DNA from 3 places in the Marinobacterium sp. NO-S09 genome. Region 1 is predicted to be linked to each of the others. Evidence: predicted binding sites of a transcription regulator. Region 1 holds the regulator's gene; each other region holds the start of a gene.

Region 1 (6,515 bases):
CCTCGGCAAAGGATGCCAGACCAAAAATAACACTGGCATTACCTGCATCAATACTTGCGCGATGGCGTCGCAGAATTTCCTGCTTGCTGTAATCCCCCTGCGCCAACAACCGGTCCTTGATCGATTGGTTCAGGCCATCAAGAACGGCACGCATCTGACGCCAGGAGCTGAACAGCACCAACGCCGCTTTCGCCTTCTCCAGCTCGGCATTCAACAGGCGCAACACCTCTTCGGTATGCGCCTCGGGATCACCGGGGTCAGCCGTCATTTGAGGCACTTCGAGCACCCCATTGGCAGCATAATCAAATGGGCTTTCCAGCCTTACGGCAGTAGTCTCGCGCGGAATACCCAAAGACGCGAACATGGCATCAAAGCGCCCTAACGCCGTCAAGGTAGCAGAGGTTAATACGGCGGCATGACAGTGGCGCCACAGATGCTCCTGCAGGGTGTCTGCTGCGGACACGGGTGCACTGCGCATTTCAAGATCGTGCCCGGTCGGCGTTTCAACGCGATTAATCCAGCGGGCCGTTGGCGATTTACCTTCAGGATCAGGTCGGCTGTAACTTTGCGCCAGCCAGCCTACCTGCTGAACACGTCCCCAGAGCACACCCAGCTGCGGGAACCAGCGCTCTGCAGCCGCACGCGGAATTTCACCAATCCCGCCTTCCAGAGCTTCCTTGAGCACATCGACAATTCGTTCAATGTGCTGCTGCGCCTGCTCGGCAGCACTGGACAGCAAGACAGAGGGCTCAAGCAGCGGCTCTGGCTGCTTGCCCTCCGGGAAACGATATCGATCACCGTCGTGCGACTCCATCATCGGACGCAACAACAGATCAAGCTGCTCCAGAGCCATATCCATATTCTGGAATGGGCGATGCAGTCGCTCCGCAGGGTCTGCCAACTGGATGGCAGAGCCGGTATCCAGCAGCATCTGGGCCAGCTGCTTTTCAGCAGAAGCGATCATCTTCTGGGACGAGCCCAGACGTGCCGAAAAGGCAAAATGACTGCTGGCCTTATCGGCAAGGTGATGACCCTCGTCGAAAATATAAATGGTATTGTCAGGCTCCGGCAGGATAGCACCACCGCCCAGCGCCAGATCCGCCAGCACCAGATCGTGGTTGGCAACGACCACATCAACCTCTTCCAGACGATCTCGGGCACGATAGAAAGGACAGGCACTGAAGTTAAGGCACCGCCGATTGCTGCACTGAAGATGGTCACTGGTCAAGGGCTGCCAGATCTGGTCATCCATTTCGGACTCCAGCGCATCGCGGTCGCCATCCCAGTTACCCGCAGCATAGGCATCCATCATGGCCTGGTACTGCTGCACCACTTCATCGGGAAGTTTGTCCGCCTGTTCATCTTCATAGAGGGCAATTTGCCCCAGCACACCCTGCTGCTCCAGATGCTGCTCGACCTTATTCAGACACAGGTAACGACCGCGCCCCTTGGCCAACTGATAATTCATGGCAAGGCCCGCATGGGCTTCAACTTCGGGCAAATCCTTGTTGATCAACTGCTCCTGAAGCGCAACTGTGGCCGTTGAGAGCACCAGTTTACGTCCGGTAGCACGGGCAAGTGGCACGGCCGCCAACAGGTAGGAAATCGTTTTACCGGTACCAGTCCCTGCTTCAACCACCGCAATCTTGTCCTTCCAGGCAGCGCCTTGCTCGCCGCCTTGATCAGCCTGAGCCAGCACCTTGGCGACGGTTGCGATCATCTGCTTTTGAGCCGGACGCGCCCTGAGCCCACGACTCTTCAGAAAGCGGCTGTAAGCGCCCTGAATCTCTTTTTTCTGCGCTTCACTCAGCACGTCCAATCCTCATATTCAATCCGCGCGCATTCTAACAACATACTGGATATTTAAACAGATAGGACTTGACCCAGTACTTTTACTGTATAAAATCACAGTAAATCGATTGAGTAACGGCCGCCATGAAACTGACAAAACGACAAACAGAAGTACTGGACTGTATACGCCACTACATCGACACCACCGGATACCCGCCTACACGTGCTGATATTGCCCGTGAGCTGGGCTTCCGCTCTGCCAACGCCGCAGAAGAACACCTGAAGGCACTGGCACGCAAGGGTGCCATCGAGCTCACCAAAGGGACCTCGCGCGGCATTCGCCTGCCGGAACCGGAGAACAAGGATGAAGGCTTGCCGGTGATCGGCCAGGTCGCCGCCGGTGAACCCATTCTGGCTCAGCAGCATGTCGAGGACCATTGCACCATCTCGGCGGACTTCTTCCGCCCTCGCGCAGATTACCTGCTGCGAGTAAAGGGTATGAGCATGAAGAACATCGGCATACTTGATGGTGACCTGCTGGCCGTTCATCAAACACGTGATGCCCGGGATGGGCAGATTGTAGTCGCAAGGATTGGCGACGAGGTGACAGTCAAGCGCTTCAAGCGCGATGACGACAAAGTATATCTCATTGCCGAGAACGAAGAATTCGCCCCGATTGAAGTCGATTTGACGGCTGAAGAGCTGGTCATCGAAGGCTTGGGTGTCGGCGTTATTCGGCAGGGCCAATAATCAGAGGGCACAACCATGCCAGCCATCGACTACCGCTACGCTGAACAATCACAAACCGCTGCGACAAAGACCTGCAACATCACCGAGATACTGCTCCACAACAGCACCATCTCGTTGCAACCCGTACTGCTGCCCATGATTGCCCAGTTAAGCCGTCAGGATCGATGGCTGACGCTGATCAATCCGCCATCCAACCTGAACCGGGATCTACTGCAACAGGGCGGTGCCTGTATCGAGCAGATTCTGGTATTACATACCCGTGATGATGAAACATCACGGCTTTTGACAAGCCGCGCCCTGGCAGCGGGCACATCGCACACGGTCATTTGCTGGGCCAATGCCGACCAGACCACCGATATCAACCAACTCAACCAGGACGCCCAGCTGGGCAACAGCCTGGGTATCCTGGTGAAAGGCTGACCAACGCCCTACCACTCCTGCATATTGGCCCGGAGACGCTCGATCAGACCGCGGAATTCATCCAGCCAGGCATTGAATTCCGTCAGCATATCCTGATCTTCGGCGTGATCCGGGTTGATTTGCAGCACATGAATTTCAGAAAGGCTTGCACCCGCAGCAGCCTGCTGTGGCTTTCCGTTGGTAGCAGACCAGCAGGCATCATAAGCCGACAGCATTTTGTGCAGCCAGCTTTGCGAATTCCCTTCCAGCTGTTCAAGTTCTGTCGCCTCAGGAGACTCCTGACCAGTTTTTTCCAGCTCTACCTGAAGATCGGCAAAGCGGGAGACAGAATCCACTCTCAGAGCGTAGTTTTCGGCAATTTCGCGCAGTAGCGAGGCATAACCACTGGCGAGGAAAAACAGGATCGATTCGTGATATGACTCGATGCGGGCATGCTTGCTCCACTGTGAAGCCTCCTGAGCCTGAACCAGCGCCTTGATATGCAGGCGTGCAAAATTCAGTTTCTGGTTGGTTCTGACCGCATAAACATCACTCATTAGTTTGCCTCTCGATTCCCTGTTGAACCGGGCTCAACGCTTGCGCCCGGTCTCTTCATGCCAACTGCCTTCCCGGTAGAAAGCCTTCCATCCGGTAGCCTTGCCTTCCACTTCAGACATTACATACTGCTCTTTGGTCTTGCGGCTGTAGCGAATAACGGCCGGATTACCATCAGGATCCTTCTGCGGCGCACGCATCAAGTACTCGTACTTGGGATCGATTTCATCACGATGCGGCACAATTTCGGACACCAGCGGAGCCCGTGTCTCGCGGTTTTTCGGGAACTGGCTGGCCGCCAGGAACAAACCGCTGGCCCCATCACGCAGAACATAGGTGTCTTCCACTTTCTGACACTGCAATTCCGGCATGGGTACCGGATCCATTTTGGGTGGTGCCGGCTCGCCGTTCTTCAGCAACTTGCGGGTGTTTTTACACTCACTGTTGGTACAGCCAAAGAATTTACCAAATCGCCCTGTCTTCAACTGCATCTCGGCGCCACACTTGTCGCACTCGATGCTCGGGCCATCATACCCTTTGATCTTGTAGCTGCCATGCTCTACCTCAAAGCCAGAGCAATCCGGGTTGTTACCGCACACATGGAGCTTGCGTTTTTCATCGATCAGGTAGGAATCCATCGCTGCATCACAGATTTTGCAGCGGTGCTTGTTGCGCAGAATACGGGATTCTTCCTCGTCATCGCCGTCAACACTTACCACCTCATCACCCGGCACCAGGTTGATGGTGCACTTGCAACGCTCTTTAGGTGGCAGGTTGTAACCCGAGCAGCCCAGGAACACGCCAGTACTGGCAGTACGGATCATCATGGGACGCCCACACTCCGGGCACTCGATATCTGTCTCGGTCGGCGTATTGGGCCGCATGCCATGTTCGGCACCCTGAGCATCGCCCAGTTTGTCTGTAAAACCGCTGTAGAACTGGTTTAACAGCTGTTTCCAGTCGACACTGCCTTCGGCCACTTCATCCAGCTTTTGCTCCATGCGCGCTGTAAAGCTGTAGTCCATCAGGTCGGTGAAGTTTTCATTCAGACGCTCGGTGACAATGTCACCCATCTTGCAGGCATAGAAACGACGCCCCTGAACCTCGACATAACCACGATCCTGAATCGTGGAAATGATGGAGGCATAGGTGGAAGGACGGCCGATACCTCGTTTTTCCAGCTCCTTGACCAGGCTGGCTTCAGAATAGCGCGGTGCAGGCTTGGTGAAATGCTGTTTCGGTTCCAGCTCCTTGAGCGTGAGAACCTCACCCTGACTGACGTCCGGCAGGATCACATCTTCATCACTGCGGCTCTTGGGCGGCAGCACACGGGTATAACCGTCAAAGCGCAGAATACGCCCTTTGGTGGTCAACTCGTAATCACCACGCTGAACGTGGATACGGGTACTCGTATAGCGCGCCGGTGTCATCTGGCACGCCAGGAATTGACGGCGAATCAGGTCATATAAACGCTGGGCGTCCGGCTCCATGCCCTTGAGTTTTTCAACTTCAAGGTTCACATCTGAAGGACGTATCGCTTCGTGCGCTTCCTGAGCGCCCTCTTTACTGCTGTAGTTGACCGGATCAGCCGGCAGGTAATCATCACCAAAATTTTCGCGGATATATTCGCGACAACCTTCAACCGCCTCAGCACTCAAATTGGTGGAGTCGGTACGCATATAGGTAATGTAACCCGCTTCGTACAAACGCTGAGCCAGCATCATGGTTTTCTTGACGCCAAAGCTCATGCGTGTGGAAGCGGCCTGCTGCAAGGTAGACGTGATAAACGGTGCCGAGGGCTTGCTGCTGGTCGGTCGGTCTTCGCGTTTTTTCACTTCGAAACTGCCGGCACGCAGCTGTGCCAGGTGTTGCTCGGTCTCTTCCGCACTTACCGGACGGAATGTCTTGCCCCCGACTTTAGAAACCTGCAAACGCAACGCCTGCTCGGCTGCTGTCAGGGTATCGGCATGAACCTCCCAGTATTCTTCCGGGATAAAAGCACGAATCTCGCGCTCACGTTCAACGATCAGCTTAACCGCGACCGATTGTACCCGCCCGGCCGACAAGCCACGTGCGATCTTTTCCCACAGCAGCGGGGACAGCATGTAGCCCACGACACGGTCCAGAAAACGTCGCGCCTGCTGTGCATTAACCCGGTTCAGGTCAAGCTCACTGGGCTCGGAAAACGCGTCCTGGATGGCTTTTTTGGTAATCTCGTTAAAGACCACCCGACGGTAACGGCTATCGTCGCCGCCTATGGCTTCGCGCAAGTGCCATGCAATGGCCTCCCCTTCGCGGTCCAAATCCGTTGCGAGGTAGATAGCATCAGCATCCTTGGCCAGCTTGCGCAGCTCATCGACGACTTTTTCCTTGCCCGGAAGCACCTCGTAATGCGCCTCCCAGTTTTGTGTCGGATCTACCCCCATCCGCGCAATCAGTTGCTGCTGTGACTTGCGCTTTTTGTACTCGGCCTTCTCCTCAGGGGACATCTTGCGTGTCAACGCCGCCTGGCGGGCACGCTCCTTGGGATCACTTTTACTGGCGCTGCCGCTGGTCGGCAGGTCACGAATATGACCCACACTGGATTTGACCACATATTGGCTGCCCAAATACTTATTGATCGTTTTGGCCTTAGCCGGCGACTCGACTATGACAAGGCTTTTTCCCATGAGATACGGATCCTTTTTAACAACGGGCAACTCAAAACTGCCGGCATATATAAGACGGTGGGCTGCCAGCGTCAAGCTATCAATGAAAACTACTGCATATCCGTCAGCGGCAGTTTTTCTTACAATATGGCACCATACTGACGTATATTGATACTTTTTTCAGGGTGCCAAACACAATGCTTGGAGACAACCTGTATCTTGTGATCATGTTGGCAGGGGTCGGCATACTTGCGCTGGCGGTGAATTATGTCATCACCTCACGCGAGCAGATGTCCGAAGCCAAACGGGATCGCCTTACCTGGCTTAGCACCCAGGCCGAGCACACCCTGCACGCCCTGGCCATCCTAAAGG
Region 2 (6,515 bases), 100 kb from region 1:
GGCATTACCAGCATGGCGCATGCCGCGGCCAGCATAATGGCAATCTCCGTACGGCCACGACAGAGGTTTTGCGCCATACCCCAGACCGCATGTGCGACTACGGCAACGGCGATTAACTTCAGCCCTTGAACCACCCCTGCTGAGATCAGCCCGTCTGGCTGGGTAGCACCATAAGCAACCAGTATTAAGGCAATGGCGGATGGCAGGGTAAAACCACACCAGGCAGCCAGTGCGCCCCTGAAACCACCCTGGGACATACCCAATGCAAGCCCCACCTGGCTGCTGGCCGGCCCCGGCAGGAATTGGCACAGCGCTACCAGATCGGCATAGCTTTGATCGCTCAACCATTTGCGGCGGTTGACGAATTCTTCCCGGAAATAGCCTATATGGGCGACAGGTCCGCCAAAACTAGTAAGACCTAAACGCAAAAAGATCAGCAGGATTGAAAGCACGGAGGCAGGTTTTTCAGATGTCATGGCTCAGAAATTGCGGCACAAAGGTAAGATCCTAGCCCAAAGCGGATGACAGGAAGATGACGGCTTTCAATAAATAAAAGTAAAACAGCCTGCCTGGTCTTCAGGTGGGCTGTTTGTACTTTTACGGAGGAGGCATATTGGTATGCCTCCAAGTGTATGGTGTATCAGGCCTCAGGCAGAGAGTTTGGCAGCGATACGGGCCACATGAGCACCCTGATAGTGTGCCATGGTCTGCTCCTGCTCGCTTGGAATACGAGAGCCATCACCGCCAGCAATGGTCGCGGCACCCAGCGGAGAACCACCGTGAACCGCGCTGATGTCGGTCATTTCCGGCAAGGCGTAGGGCAGGCCTACAACAACCATGCCGTGGTGGAACAGGGTGGTATGGAAAGACTGGATCGTAGTCTCGCTACCGCCACCGGTACCGGTGCTGGTGAAGACGCTGCCAACCTTGCCGATCAGCGCGCCGGATGCCCAAAGGCCGCCGGTCTGGTCGAGGAAGTTGCGCATCTGGCTGGCCATATTGCCGAAGCGGGTCGGGGTACCGAAGATGATGGCATCGTAGTCGGCCAGTTCCTTGGGATCGGCAACGGGCGCTGTCTGATCCATTTTAACGCCGGCATTGCGGGCCACTTCTTCCGGCATCAATTCTGGTACGCGTTTGACCACAACTTCGGTGCCCTCGACCGATGCAGCGCCTTCAGCGATAGTGTGTGCCAGAGACTCAATGTGACCGTAGGAAGAGTAATAAAGGACAAGAATTTTGCTCATGATTGTAGCTCCTTTTTCAATCGTTGAAGGTTTCGCGTTGATGAGGGTGTTGCAGGTCCAGAATCGGTCCCTTGGGCACGACTCCGGTCGGGTTTATGCTGTGATGGCTGCGGTAGTAGTGATCCTTGATGTGCGAGAAGTTTACGGTCTCACTGATACCGGGCCACTGGTAAAGTTCTCGGACATATCCCCAAAGATTGGGGTAATCGACAATACGCTTCAGGTTGCATTTGAAATGACCGTGGTACACGGCATCGAAGCGAATCAGTGTTGTGAACAGGCGCCAGTCAGCTTCAGTTATCTGGTCTCCGGCCAAGTAACGCTGCTTGCTCAAGCGTCGCTCCAGATCGTCCAGGGTTTCAAACAACGGCATTACAGCCTGTTCGTAAGCGCTCTGAGTTGTGGCGAAGCCTGATTTATAGACTCCGTTGTTGATGCGGTCGTATACCACCTCATTGATGCTGTCGATTTCGTTCTGCAGTTGAGTCTGGTAATAATCACCCGGTTCAGCGCCGAGCTCATCGAACGCCGAATTCAGCATGCGGATGATTTCGGCTGATTCATTGCTGACAATGGTTTGGCGCTGCTTGTCCCAGAGTACGGGGACGGTAACGCGTCCTGAATAGTCCGGATCTGCCTTGAGGTAGAGCTGGTACAGGTAGTCCAGGCCATAGAGGTCATCACCGGTTGCGCCAGGTTCCGGCGCAAAGGTCCAGCCATGTTCACCCATGTAGCTGTTGACGACGGAAACTGAAATCATGGATTCTAGGCCCTTCAAGGCACGGAAAATCAGGGTCCGATGAGCCCAGGGGCAGGCCAGCGATACATACAGGTGGTATCGGCCGGGTTCGGCTTTAAAACCGCTGTCACCGCTTGGGCCTGCTTCACCGTCAGCCGTAATCCAGTTGCGGAACTGGGACTCGGAGCGCACAAAGCGGCCCTGATTGGATTCGGTGTCGTACCACTGGTCGACCCAGTGTCCGTCTACGAGCAAGCCCATGTTGATCTCCTGTTATGAGTGGTTTCTAAGCCGTACGCAGGTTTTTGAGTGATTGTTTAACGTTCAGTCCCCGTTTTTCTCCAGCAAACGGCTCAACTAAATGGCTCCAACGGTACAGAGCTTTTGAAGTCGCCAATGCTCGGGTGAGTTGGCAAGCGTTCATCGGATATCTCCGATTCATGTCATATTTGATGGGTTCACTATAAGGGCCCACTCGATAACTAAGAACAGAGCAAAATTGCAGTGATTGATCAAAAAAATCGATAAAAAATCTGATTAAGCAAAAAGGCATCATTTACTGTGTATCTATACAGTTTCGTGTCGACTTGAGGGGCCTGATCTCTTACTCTAGGGCCTTTTAACTCCTGATCCGCCAAATATCTATGAAGCTCTACATCGCCGAAAAACCAAGTCTTGGTCGGGCCATTGCCGCTGTTCTTCCCGGGCCACAAAAAAAGGAAGAAGGGTTGATTCGCTGCGGCGGCGATCAGGTTGTCAGTTGGTGTATCGGGCATCTGCTTGAGCAGGTAGAGCCTGACACCTATAACCCGGCGTTCAAGCAATGGCGCCTGGAACACTTGCCCATCTTGCCGGATGAGTGGCAGTTAAAACCTCGCAAGGGTGTCAGCAAGCAGCTTTCAGTGCTACGCAAACTGGTTAAGTCTGCTGATCAGATCATCCATGCCGGGGACCCGGACCGCGAAGGTCAGCTACTGGTCGACGAAGTCATCGAGTTTCTGAAAGTACCTGCCAGCAAAAAATCGCAGGTGCAGCGTCTGCTGATTTCCGACCTTAACCCTGATGCGGTACGTCGGGCACTCAAGCGCCTCAAGTCCAATCGAGAGTTTGTGCCCTTGTCGGTGTCCGCTCTGGCCCGATCCCGTGCGGACTGGTTGTTCGGTATCAATATGACCCGAGCGCTGACGGTTAAAGGGCGCAGCGCCGGTTATAACGGAGTGTTGTCGGTCGGACGTGTACAGACCCCGGTGCTCGGGCTGGTGGTGCAGCGCGATGCCGAGATAGACGCCTTTGTTCCCAAACCCTACTACGAAGTGGATGCCCATCTGCTGACTGAAAACGGCGAGCGCTTCAAGGCGCGCTGGCAGCCCAGCGAAGCCTGTGCACGCTATCAGGATGAAGAAGGGCGAGTGTTGTCAAAAGCCCTGGCTGAGAATGTGGTTTCCAGAATCACCGGTCAACCGGCCAAATTATTAAGCGATGAGCGCAAAACTGGCCAGCAGGCTGTGCCACTGCCCTACAACCTGTCTGCATTGCAAATAGACTGTGCCAAACGCTTTGGTCTCAACGCTCAGCAGGTACTGGATGCCGCCCAGGCACTCTATGAAAAGCATAATCTGATTACCTATCCGCGTTCCGACTGCCGCTACCTGCCGGCAGAGCATTTTGCTGAAGGGGCAAAAGTTACTCAGGCCGTGGCGCGAACCCAGCCGGAATTGGCAGCGGCGGTACAAAATGCCGATTTGGGACTCAAATCCAAAGCCTGGAACGATAAAAAGGTGGAAGCGCATCATGCCATTATTCCCACCAGTAAAGCTGCTTCAGCCGAACGCCTGAGCAGAGCTGAACTTCAGGTCTACAGCCAAGTTGCCCGCCAGTATTTGATGCAGTTTTACCCGCCATGCCGCTATGCAGACCGTCGCGTGGAAGTCGAGATAGCCGGCGGGCTGTTTGTAGCCAAGGTCAGACAAATACTGGACCCGGGCTGGAAGGCTTTGTTGGGGAAAGAGGCCGAAGATGAGGCGGAAGGGCAATTGCCAGTACTCAAGCCCGGTGAGCCACTACACTGTGAACGCGGGGAGTTGCTGGAAAAAATGACCCAGCCGCCCAAAGCCTTTACCGACTCCAGCTTGCTGGCGGCCATGACCGGCATCGCCCGTTTTGTGCAGGATGCCGAATTGCGCAAGGTTCTGCGTGATACCGATGGTCTGGGTACGGAAGCAACCCGTGCCGGCATTATTGAGTTGCTGTTCAGGCGAGGCTTTCTGCAGCGTCAGGGCAAGCAGATACATGCAACGGCGGCAGGCAAAGCATTGATTGCGGCTTTACCGGATGACCTGAGCCGACCCGATATGACGGCGCACTGGGAATCTCAGCTGGATGCTATCAGCCGCAAGGCGTTCAACTACCAGGGCTTCATGCAGCCGTTGCAGGATGCCTTGCCGATTCTGATCAGCAGCATTCAGCCTCAGGCGCTGAGTGGTATACCGGCGCCGAAAACAACCGGTAAACGCAGACGTAAAAGCTCTGGTACAAAGGTCAAAGGTACAGGCAGCACTTCACGCAAGCGAGCTACAGCAGGTGCTACTGCAAGCGGCAGGAAACGTAAAACCTCATCTACAGTCTAGGGTGACCTCTTGCACTGAGCGCGTTATCCTGAAGATGTTAAATATAATGACGAGAAGGGCGAACACATGCTGGATAAGCGAACGTTTTACATTGATGGACAATGGGTAGCGCCTGCCGAGGCCCGAGACCTGGATGTCATCGACCCCTCGACTGAAACCGTATGCGCGAAGATCTCACTTGGGAGTCAGGCAGATACTGATGCGGCGGTTGCTGCTGCGCGTCGTGCATTTGCCAGCTGGAGTCAAACCAGCCGCGAAGAGCGACTGGAATTGCTGGAAAAACTCTACAGCCTGTACAAGGCACGTTCGGCGGAGATGGCGGAAGCGATTTCCACGGAAATGGGCGCTCCCATGGCGCTGGCGCAAACCGCTCAATGGGGGGCTGGCGCTGGTCATATCAAGAACTTCATCCGTGTGCTCAAGGAGTACAGCTTTGAAGCACCTCTGGGCGAGCACGCACCGGGCAACCAGATTCTGCATGAGCCTATAGGTGTCTGTGCGTTGATCACGCCCTGGAACTGGCCCATGAATCAGGTCGCACTCAAGGTGGTTGCGGCCTTGGCTGCCGGCTGCACCATGGTGCTGAAACCCTCTGAAATCGCGCCGCTATCGGCCATGCTGTTTGCTGAAATGATCGATGAAGCAGGCTTCCCGGCCGGTGTATTCAACCTGGTCAACGGCGATGGACCGGGTGTAGGTACTCAGTTGTCCGGCCATGCTGAGGTGGATATGGTGTCTTTTACCGGCTCTACCCGCGCAGGCAAGGCGATTTCCATCAATGCGGCGGATACCGTTAAGCGTGTCAGTCTGGAGTTGGGTGGCAAGGGCGCCAATATCGTATTTGCTGATGCGGATGAAAAAGCGGTTGTCCGTGGTGTGCGCCATTGCTTCATGAACTCGGGTCAGTCCTGCAACGCGCCGACGCGTATGCTGGTCGAGCGTTCTGTGTATGAGCAGGCCGTACAAACTGCCATTGATGTGGCGGCCAAAACCGAAGTTAATCAGGCCTCTTTGGAAGGCCGCCATATCGGACCGGTTGTGTCTGATGTTCAGTTCGACAAAATTCAGCAGCTGATCCAGCAGGGCATCGATGAGGGTGCGCGTCTGGTGGCCGGTGGTACCGGTAAGCCGGAAGGGATGACCGACGGCTATTTCGTACGCCCGACCGTGTTTGCAGATGTGACCAACGAAATGACCATCGCCAGGGAAGAGATCTTCGGACCAGTGCTGTGCATCATTCCCTTCGATACCGAAGAGGAAGCGATCCGCATTGCCAATGATAGCCCCTATGGCCTGACGCACTACGTACAGACACAGGATGGCGGGAAAGCCAACCGTGTTGCGCGCCAGTTGCGTGCAGGCATGGTGCAGATGAATGGCGAAGCTCTGGGTGGCGGCGCGCCCTTCGGCGGCTACAAGCAGTCCGGTAATGGACGCGAAGGTGGCCCTTGGGGGCTGGAAGAGTTCCTGGAAGTGAAAGTGGTAACCGGCTGGTCCTGAGCCTGTGAGCAGCCGGGCGGAAATTACTGCCCGGCTTGTGTCAGTTGATGGAAACCAGTGCTTCTGCCCGGACAGCCTGGCGCAACTCCTCTGCAGAAGCGGGAAGGGCTTCAATTGTCTTCTCGGCATGCAGCGGGTTGCGCCAACCCACCCATCGATTCCTGCCTGATTCTTTAGCCTCGTATAAGGCCAAATCGGCTACCTTCATCACGCGGCTCCAGGTTTCCATGTCAGTATCCAGCTCGTAGCCGGGAATCACAATAAAACCGACCGAACAGGTCAGGTTGATCTTGCCTTCCACAAAACCTTTTTGCTCGGTGCGTGCACGTATACGTTCAGCAATTTCACTGGCATCCCGAATCGAGCTGATGCCACAAACGGCCGTGAACTCTTCGCCGCCCA
Region 3 (6,515 bases), 1.8 Mb from region 1:
GGCCGCGCCGGTCACCGCTACTCTGGTCATGCTGCTTTCCTGTATCCGTCTGCACATGCAGGCCCCGCAGGGCCTGCGATCAGGTCATATCTTCAAAGAACTTCTTCACGGAGTCAAAGAAGCCGTGCTTTTTCGGGCTGTGCTTGCTGTTGCCCTCTTCCGTGGTTTCGGCAAACTCACGCAGCAGCTCTTTCTGACGACTGTTCAGGTTGACCGGCGTTTCCACCGCCACTTTCACCATCAGGTCGCCAACGCTGCCACCGCGTACCGGGGTAATACCCTTGCCACGCAGACGGAACAACTTGCCGGACTGGGTTTCCGCCGGAATCTTCAGCTTGACGCGGCCATCCAGGGTGGGCACATCCAGCTCACCGCCCAGGGCGGCATCAACAAAGCTGATCGGCACTTCACAGTACAGATGCTTGCCATCGCGCTGGAAGATCGGATGTTCGCGCACATGCACCTGAACATATAGATCACCCGCCGGACCACCATGGGAGCCCGCTTCGCCTTCGCCTGCCAGGCGGATACGATCACCCGTATCAACACCGGCCGGAATCTTGACCTGCAGGGTTTTGGTCTTCTCGACACGACCCTGGCCATGACAGTCATCACAGGGATCGGAGATCACCTTGCCTTCGCCACGACAGGTCGGGCAGGTCTGTTGTACGGAGAAGAAACCCTGCTGCATGCGTACCTGGCCCATACCGCCACAGGTGTTACAGGTCTTGGCACTGGTACCCGGCTTGGCACCGCTGCCGTCACAAGTTTCACAGCCGACCAGAGTAGGGATTTCCAGTGTTTTCTCGCAGCCACGCACTGCTTCCTCGAGGCTCAGCTCCAGGTTGTAGCGCAGATCAGCGCCACGCTGAACGCTGGAACGACGACGGCCACCGCCGCCTCCGCCACCACCGAAGATGTCACCGAATACATCGCCGAAGATGTCGGAGAAGTTGCCTTCAAATCCACCACCGCCAAAGCCGCCGCCCTGGCCATCGACACCGGCATGACCGAACTGGTCATAGGCCGCTTTTTTCTGAGCATCAGACAGGACCTCGTAGGCCTCGCTGATCTCCTTGAATTTGTTTTCAGCCTCTTTGTCATCCGGATTACGATCCGGATGGTACTTCATCGCCAGGCGACGGTAGGCTTTTTTAATGTCCCGATCAGATGCATCACGGGGCACATCCAAAAGTTCGTAGTAGTCCTGCTTTGACATGATCCGAATCTGACTCGTCAGGGTTTGGCTCACTTGAGCCGGACATGACAACGCGGGCCGGGGCCCGCGTTGTCACACTGCAAGGATCGACAACCGCGAAGCTTACTTCTTGTCGTCCTTCACTTCTTCGAACTCGGCATCGACAACGTCGTCTGCTGCGTCCTTGGCACCGGCGTCAGCGTTAGCACCGCCAGCCGCTTCTTCAGCCTGGGCTGCTTCGGCGTACATTTTCTGGGCCACTGCAGACAGTGCTTCAGTCAGAGCTTCGGTCTTGCTCTCGATGGCATCCTTGTCGGTGCCCTTCAGCGCTTCTTCCAGCTCTTTGCTCGTTGCTTCGATCTTCTCTTTCTCTTCGTCGGTTGCCTTGTCACCGGCATCCTTCAGAGTTTTCTGAGCAGTGTGGATCATCGCGTCACCCTGGTTACGGGCAGCGGTCAGTTCCTCGAACTTCTTGTCTTCTTCTGCGTGCGCTTCGGCATCGCGAACCATCTGGTCGATCTCGTCATCGTTCAGACCGGAAGAGGCCTTGATTACGATGGACTGCTCTTTGCCAGTGGCCTTGTCTTTCGCAGACACGTTCAGGATACCGTTGGCATCGATGTCAAAGGTGACTTCGATCTGCGGCATGCCGCGCGGTGCCGGCGGAATGTCAGCCAGGTCGAAACGACCCAGAGACTTGTTGGAAGACGCCTGCTTACGCTCACCCTGAACCACGTGAATGGTTACCGCAGTCTGGTTGTCATCAGCGGTAGAGAACACCTGAGACTTCTTGGTCGGAATCGTGGTGTTCTTCTCGATCAGCGGTGTCGCAACGCCACCCATGGTTTCGATACCCAGCGTCAGCGGGGTTACGTCCAGCAGCAGTACGTCTTTAACATCACCGGACAGAACCGCACCCTGGATAGCGGCGCCGATAGCAACGGCCTCATCCGGGTTTACGTCTTTACGCGGTTCCTTGCCGAAGAAATCAGCAACTTTCTGCTGTACCAGCGGCATACGGGTCTGACCACCCACCAGGATCACTTCGTCGATCTCGGACGCGGATACGCCGGAATCCTGGATCGCGATGCGGCACGGCTCGATGGAGCGGATTACCAGCTCTTCTACCAGAGATTCCAGCTTGGAGCGGGTCAGTTTCACGTTCAGGTGCTTCGGACCGGTCGCATCAGCCGTGATGTACGGCAGGTTGACGTCGGTCGCCTGAGCGGAAGAAAGCTCGACTTTCGCTTTCTCACCCGCTTCTTTCAGACGCTGCAGCGCCAGCGGATCGTTGTGCAGGTCGATGCCGCTCTCTTTCTTGAATTCGTCGGCCAGGTAGTTGATTACCGCCAGGTCGAAGTCTTCACCACCCAGGAAGGTGTCACCGTTGGTGGCCAGTACTTCAAACTGGTGCTCACCGTCTACATCAGCGATTTCGATGATGGAGATATCGAAGGTACCACCACCCAGGTCGTATACGGCAACAGTCTTGTCACCCTTGGACTTGTCCATGCCGTACGCCAGCGCAGCTGCTGTCGGCTCGTTGATGATACGTTTCACTTCCAGACCGGCGATCTTGCCTGCGTCTTTGGTCGCCTGACGCTGAGAGTCGTTGAAGTAGGCCGGTACGGTGATAACCGCTTCGGTCACTTTCTCGCCCAGGTAGTCCTCGGCGGTTTTCTTCATCTTCTTCAGCACTTCAGCAGACACCTGCGGCGGTGCCATTTTCTGGCCCTTAACATCGACCCAAGCGTCGCCGTTGTCGGCCGCAGTGATCTTGTAAGGCACCATTTTGATGTCTTTCTGTACGACCTTGTCTTCAAAACGACGGCCGATCAGTCGCTTGATCGCGAACAGGGTGTTGTCCGGGTTAGTCACTGCCTGGCGCTTGGCCGGCTGACCTACCAGCGTTTCGCCATCATCTGTGTAGGCGATGATGGACGGGGTGGTGCGATCACCCTCGGCGTTTTCGATTACCTTGGTCTTGTCACCGTCCAGGATAGCTACACAAGAGTTGGTAGTACCCAGGTCAATACCGATAATTTTGCCCATGTTCTGCTCCGATATTGCTGTCGCCCCTCGGGGCGAGAATTCAAGTCTTAAAAATTTGGTTGCTACTTATATGGGTACGCGTTGAAGAAATTCAACGCCCCGATCAGCTTTTTGCGACCATTACCATCGCCGGGCGCATCAGGCGGCCATTCAGCAGGTAGCCTTTTTGCACCACGGTTACTACCGTGTTCGGCGCTACGCCTTCAGCCGGCACCATGGACATCGCCTGATGGTGTTCCGGGTTGAACGGCTGGCCTTCCGGGTTCACCTGTTCGACGTTAAACTTCTCCATGCTGGACAGAAACAGGTTCAGCGTCATTTCGACCCCTTCACGGATCGCCTGCAGCTGCTCACCTTCGCCCTGGCTCGCCTCAATGGCACGCTCCAGACTGTCGACAACAGGCAGGAGCTCGTTGGCGAACTTCTCCAGGCCAAACTTGTGGGCCTTTTCCACGTCCTGCTCGGCACGACGGCGGATGTTCTGAATCTCGGCCTGCGCGCGCGGCTGAAGCTCAGCCAGCTCCTTTTGCAGCGCATCAACTTCGGCACGGGACTCTTCCAACTGCTGCAGCACATCCGCTTGAGTATCATCCGCAGCCTGCGGCTCTGCCGCGCCTGCTTCAACCGCAGTGTCGACTGCGTCCTGAACCCCTTCCAGGGGCTCTTGGGTGTTCTGCTGCTCTTTCGCCATCAGGTCTCTCCAACTGAAATCTCGGGTTTCACCTCGTTGCTCATCTATATGGGGCTGCTTTGTTCGGCTTCAAGCGCTCAGCTGTATTTTTTCGCTCAAGGATTGCAGCAATGGCAAAAATGACTTATACAGTAAACACTGTATAAATAAACACTGTATATAAAAACACTAGAACCAACCCGTAGGTATTCGCCATGCTGACGCAGATTACGATCCGCAACTTCGCGATTGTCGATGCTCTGGAAGTGGAACTGGATAACGGAATGACCGTGATCAGCGGTGAAACCGGTGCCGGCAAGTCCATCATGCTGGATGCGCTTGGGCTGTGCCTGGGCAACCGTGCCGACAGCGACAGCCTGTACAAGGGCGCCGACCGTGCCGAACTCACCGCCTGCTTCGATATCCGCGAACTGGGCTCTGCCCTGCTCTGGCTGCAGGAACATGAGCTGGAATGCGATCCGCGCGAATGCCTCATGCGCCGCGTCATTACCCGAGAAGGGCGCAGCCGCAGCTATATCAACGGCCGGCCTGTACCACTTACCCTGATGCGGGAATTCGGCCAGTTTCTGGTGGATATACACGGCCAGCACGAGCACCAGCGCCTGCTGAAAAAGGATCACCACCGCGTGCTGCTGGATGCCTTTGGCGGCCAGGGCGAGCTGTCGGACCAGGTTCGTCGCCACTTTCACAAATGGCGCCGCCTGCACTCCGAATTCCGCGCCCTCACCGAAGTATCCGAAGAGCGCAACGCCCGCGTACAGCTGCTTAGCTATCAGGTTGAAGAGCTGGACCAGCTGGCCCTGCAGCCCGGTGAGCTGGAAGCTCTGGAGCAGGAACAGCAGCGCCTGGAGAATGCCGACGGCCTGCTTTCCAGCGGCCATCAACTGCTGCAACTGAGCAGCGAGGGCGATGACACGCACTGCCTGTCCATGCTGCACCATTGCCTGCAATTGCTGGGGCAACTGGATGCCCAGGATGAGCGCTTGCGCCAGGCCGACGAGATGCTCAACAGCGCCCTGATTCAGGTGGAAGAAGCCAGCCGCGAGGTACGTCACTTCATCGACGGCATCGAAATCAATCCCGAACGCCAGCAGGAAGTAGAAGAGCGCCTGTCGGCTATCTATGACGTGGCCCGCAAGCACCGCCTGCTGCCGGAAGAGCTGCCCGCTTTCCATCAATCATTGCAGCAGGAACTGGCCGGCCTCACCCAGAGTGATGAGGCGCTGGTCGAAATGGAAGCCGAGGTTGTAATCGCTCGCGACGAGTATCTGGGCAGCGCTGCCGAGCTGAGCCTGGCGCGCCAACAGGCGGCCGAAACGTTGGGCACACGCGTCGATGAGCAACTGCACGCGCTGGGCATGCCTGCTGCACACTTTACGGCCTGCCTGACGCCGCTGGATGAGGAGCGCTACAACGCCAACGGGCTGGAAGAAGTGGAATTCCTGATCAGCACCAATGAAGGTCAGCCGGCCCGTGCACTTGCCAAGGTTGCCTCCGGTGGCGAGCTGTCACGAATCAGCCTGGCGATCCAGGTCATCACCGCACAAAGCAGCAGCACACCCACACTGGTCTTCGACGAAGTGGATGTCGGCATCGGTGGCGGTATTGCTGAAGTGGTTGGCCGCATGCTGCACGCACTGGGCAAACGCGTACAGATCCTCTGCGTGACTCACCAGCCACAGGTCGCGGCGCAAGGCGATCAGCACCTGTTCGTCAGCAAAAATGGTAAAACAACCGGGAAACATACTCGCGTCAGTCGCTTGAGTGACAAGCAGCGAGTGGAAGAAGTGGCGCGCATGCTGGGCGGGGTTGATATTACCCGCACTACCCTCACACACGCGCGGGAGATGCTGTCGGCCTGATGCCGACAGTATCGGAATTCAGCGACTTACTTCTTGCCGCCTTCCTCACAGCCGCCCTTGCAGACGCCGTAGAGGTACAGAGTACGATCGGTGATGCTGAAGCCAAGCTCGTCAGCCACCTTGTCCAGAATCTCGGACACCTGCGGCTCGGTGAACTCGCGGACACGGCCGCATTTTACGCACACGACATGGTCATGGTGCTCTTCACGGGCCAATTCAAATACGGAATGACCGCCATCAAAGTGGTGACGTGACACCAGACCTGCTGCTTCAAACTGAGTCAGTACACGGTATACCGTGGCCAGACCCACATCCTCACCCTGCTCCATCAGGAGCTTGTAGATATCTTCAGCACTGAAGTGATCGCCCTCTCCGGCGCGCTCCAGTATCTGATAAATTTTTACCCGCGGCAGTGTGACCTTCAATCCGGCCTTCCGCAGTTCCTGATTTTCCAGTGCCATATTAGGCCTCAATCACTATGCTGTTCGGGATTTGCAATGTTAGACTCCATTATCTTTGTTTAGGCTGAAAAACGGAAGTCATTGTCCGATGCAAAAGGTTTTTATCAGCGCCATCCTTGCCGTTATTATTACCGGCTGTACCGAATTCCCCGGCGTGTACAAGATTGATATCCCTCAGGGTAACCTCGTCACTCAGGAAATGGTGGACCAGCTTCGCCCTGGCATGACCCCTGCGCAGGTACGGTACATCA

Evidence for each region. The regulator LexA, encoded in region 1, represses DNA repair genes until DNA is damaged. The targets are predictions, from matches to a motif close to TACTGTNTANNTANACAGTA.
Region 2: the regulator LexA is predicted to act here: its motif matches at 2,544-2,563, upstream of O3C79_RS13060 (DNA topoisomerase III).
Region 3: the regulator LexA is predicted to act here: its motif matches at 4,093-4,112, upstream of recN (DNA repair protein RecN).

Annotation. Positions count from the first base shown of each region.
Region 1 is NZ_CP168954.1:2,705,390-2,711,904, forward strand. It holds gene dinG (ATP-dependent DNA helicase DinG) at 1-1,813, opposite strand, end outside; gene lexA (transcriptional repressor LexA) at 1,936-2,541, shown strand; gene O3C79_RS12585 (cell division inhibitor SulA) at 2,557-2,961, shown strand; gene O3C79_RS12590 (DUF6586 family protein) at 2,970-3,497, opposite strand; gene topA (type I DNA topoisomerase) at 3,531-6,164, opposite strand; gene O3C79_RS12600 (DNA topoisomerase I) at 6,341-6,515, shown strand, end outside.
Region 2 is NZ_CP168954.1:2,807,227-2,813,741, reverse strand. It holds gene chrA (chromate efflux transporter) at 1-476, opposite strand, end outside; gene wrbA (NAD(P)H:quinone oxidoreductase) at 648-1,247, opposite strand; gene O3C79_RS13065 (glutathione S-transferase family protein) at 1,264-2,247, opposite strand; gene O3C79_RS13060 (DNA topoisomerase III) at 2,631-4,613, shown strand; gene O3C79_RS13055 (aldehyde dehydrogenase family protein) at 4,680-6,113, shown strand; gene O3C79_RS13050 (sensor domain-containing diguanylate cyclase) at 6,154-6,515, opposite strand, start outside.
Region 3 is NZ_CP168954.1:926,938-933,452, reverse strand. It holds gene dapB (4-hydroxy-tetrahydrodipicolinate reductase) at 1-30, opposite strand, end outside; gene dnaJ (molecular chaperone DnaJ) at 80-1,219, opposite strand; gene dnaK (molecular chaperone DnaK) at 1,322-3,250, opposite strand; gene grpE (nucleotide exchange factor GrpE) at 3,354-3,941, opposite strand; gene recN (DNA repair protein RecN) at 4,136-5,803, shown strand; gene fur (ferric iron uptake transcriptional regulator) at 5,830-6,264, opposite strand; gene O3C79_RS04400 (outer membrane protein assembly factor BamE) at 6,353-6,515, shown strand, end outside.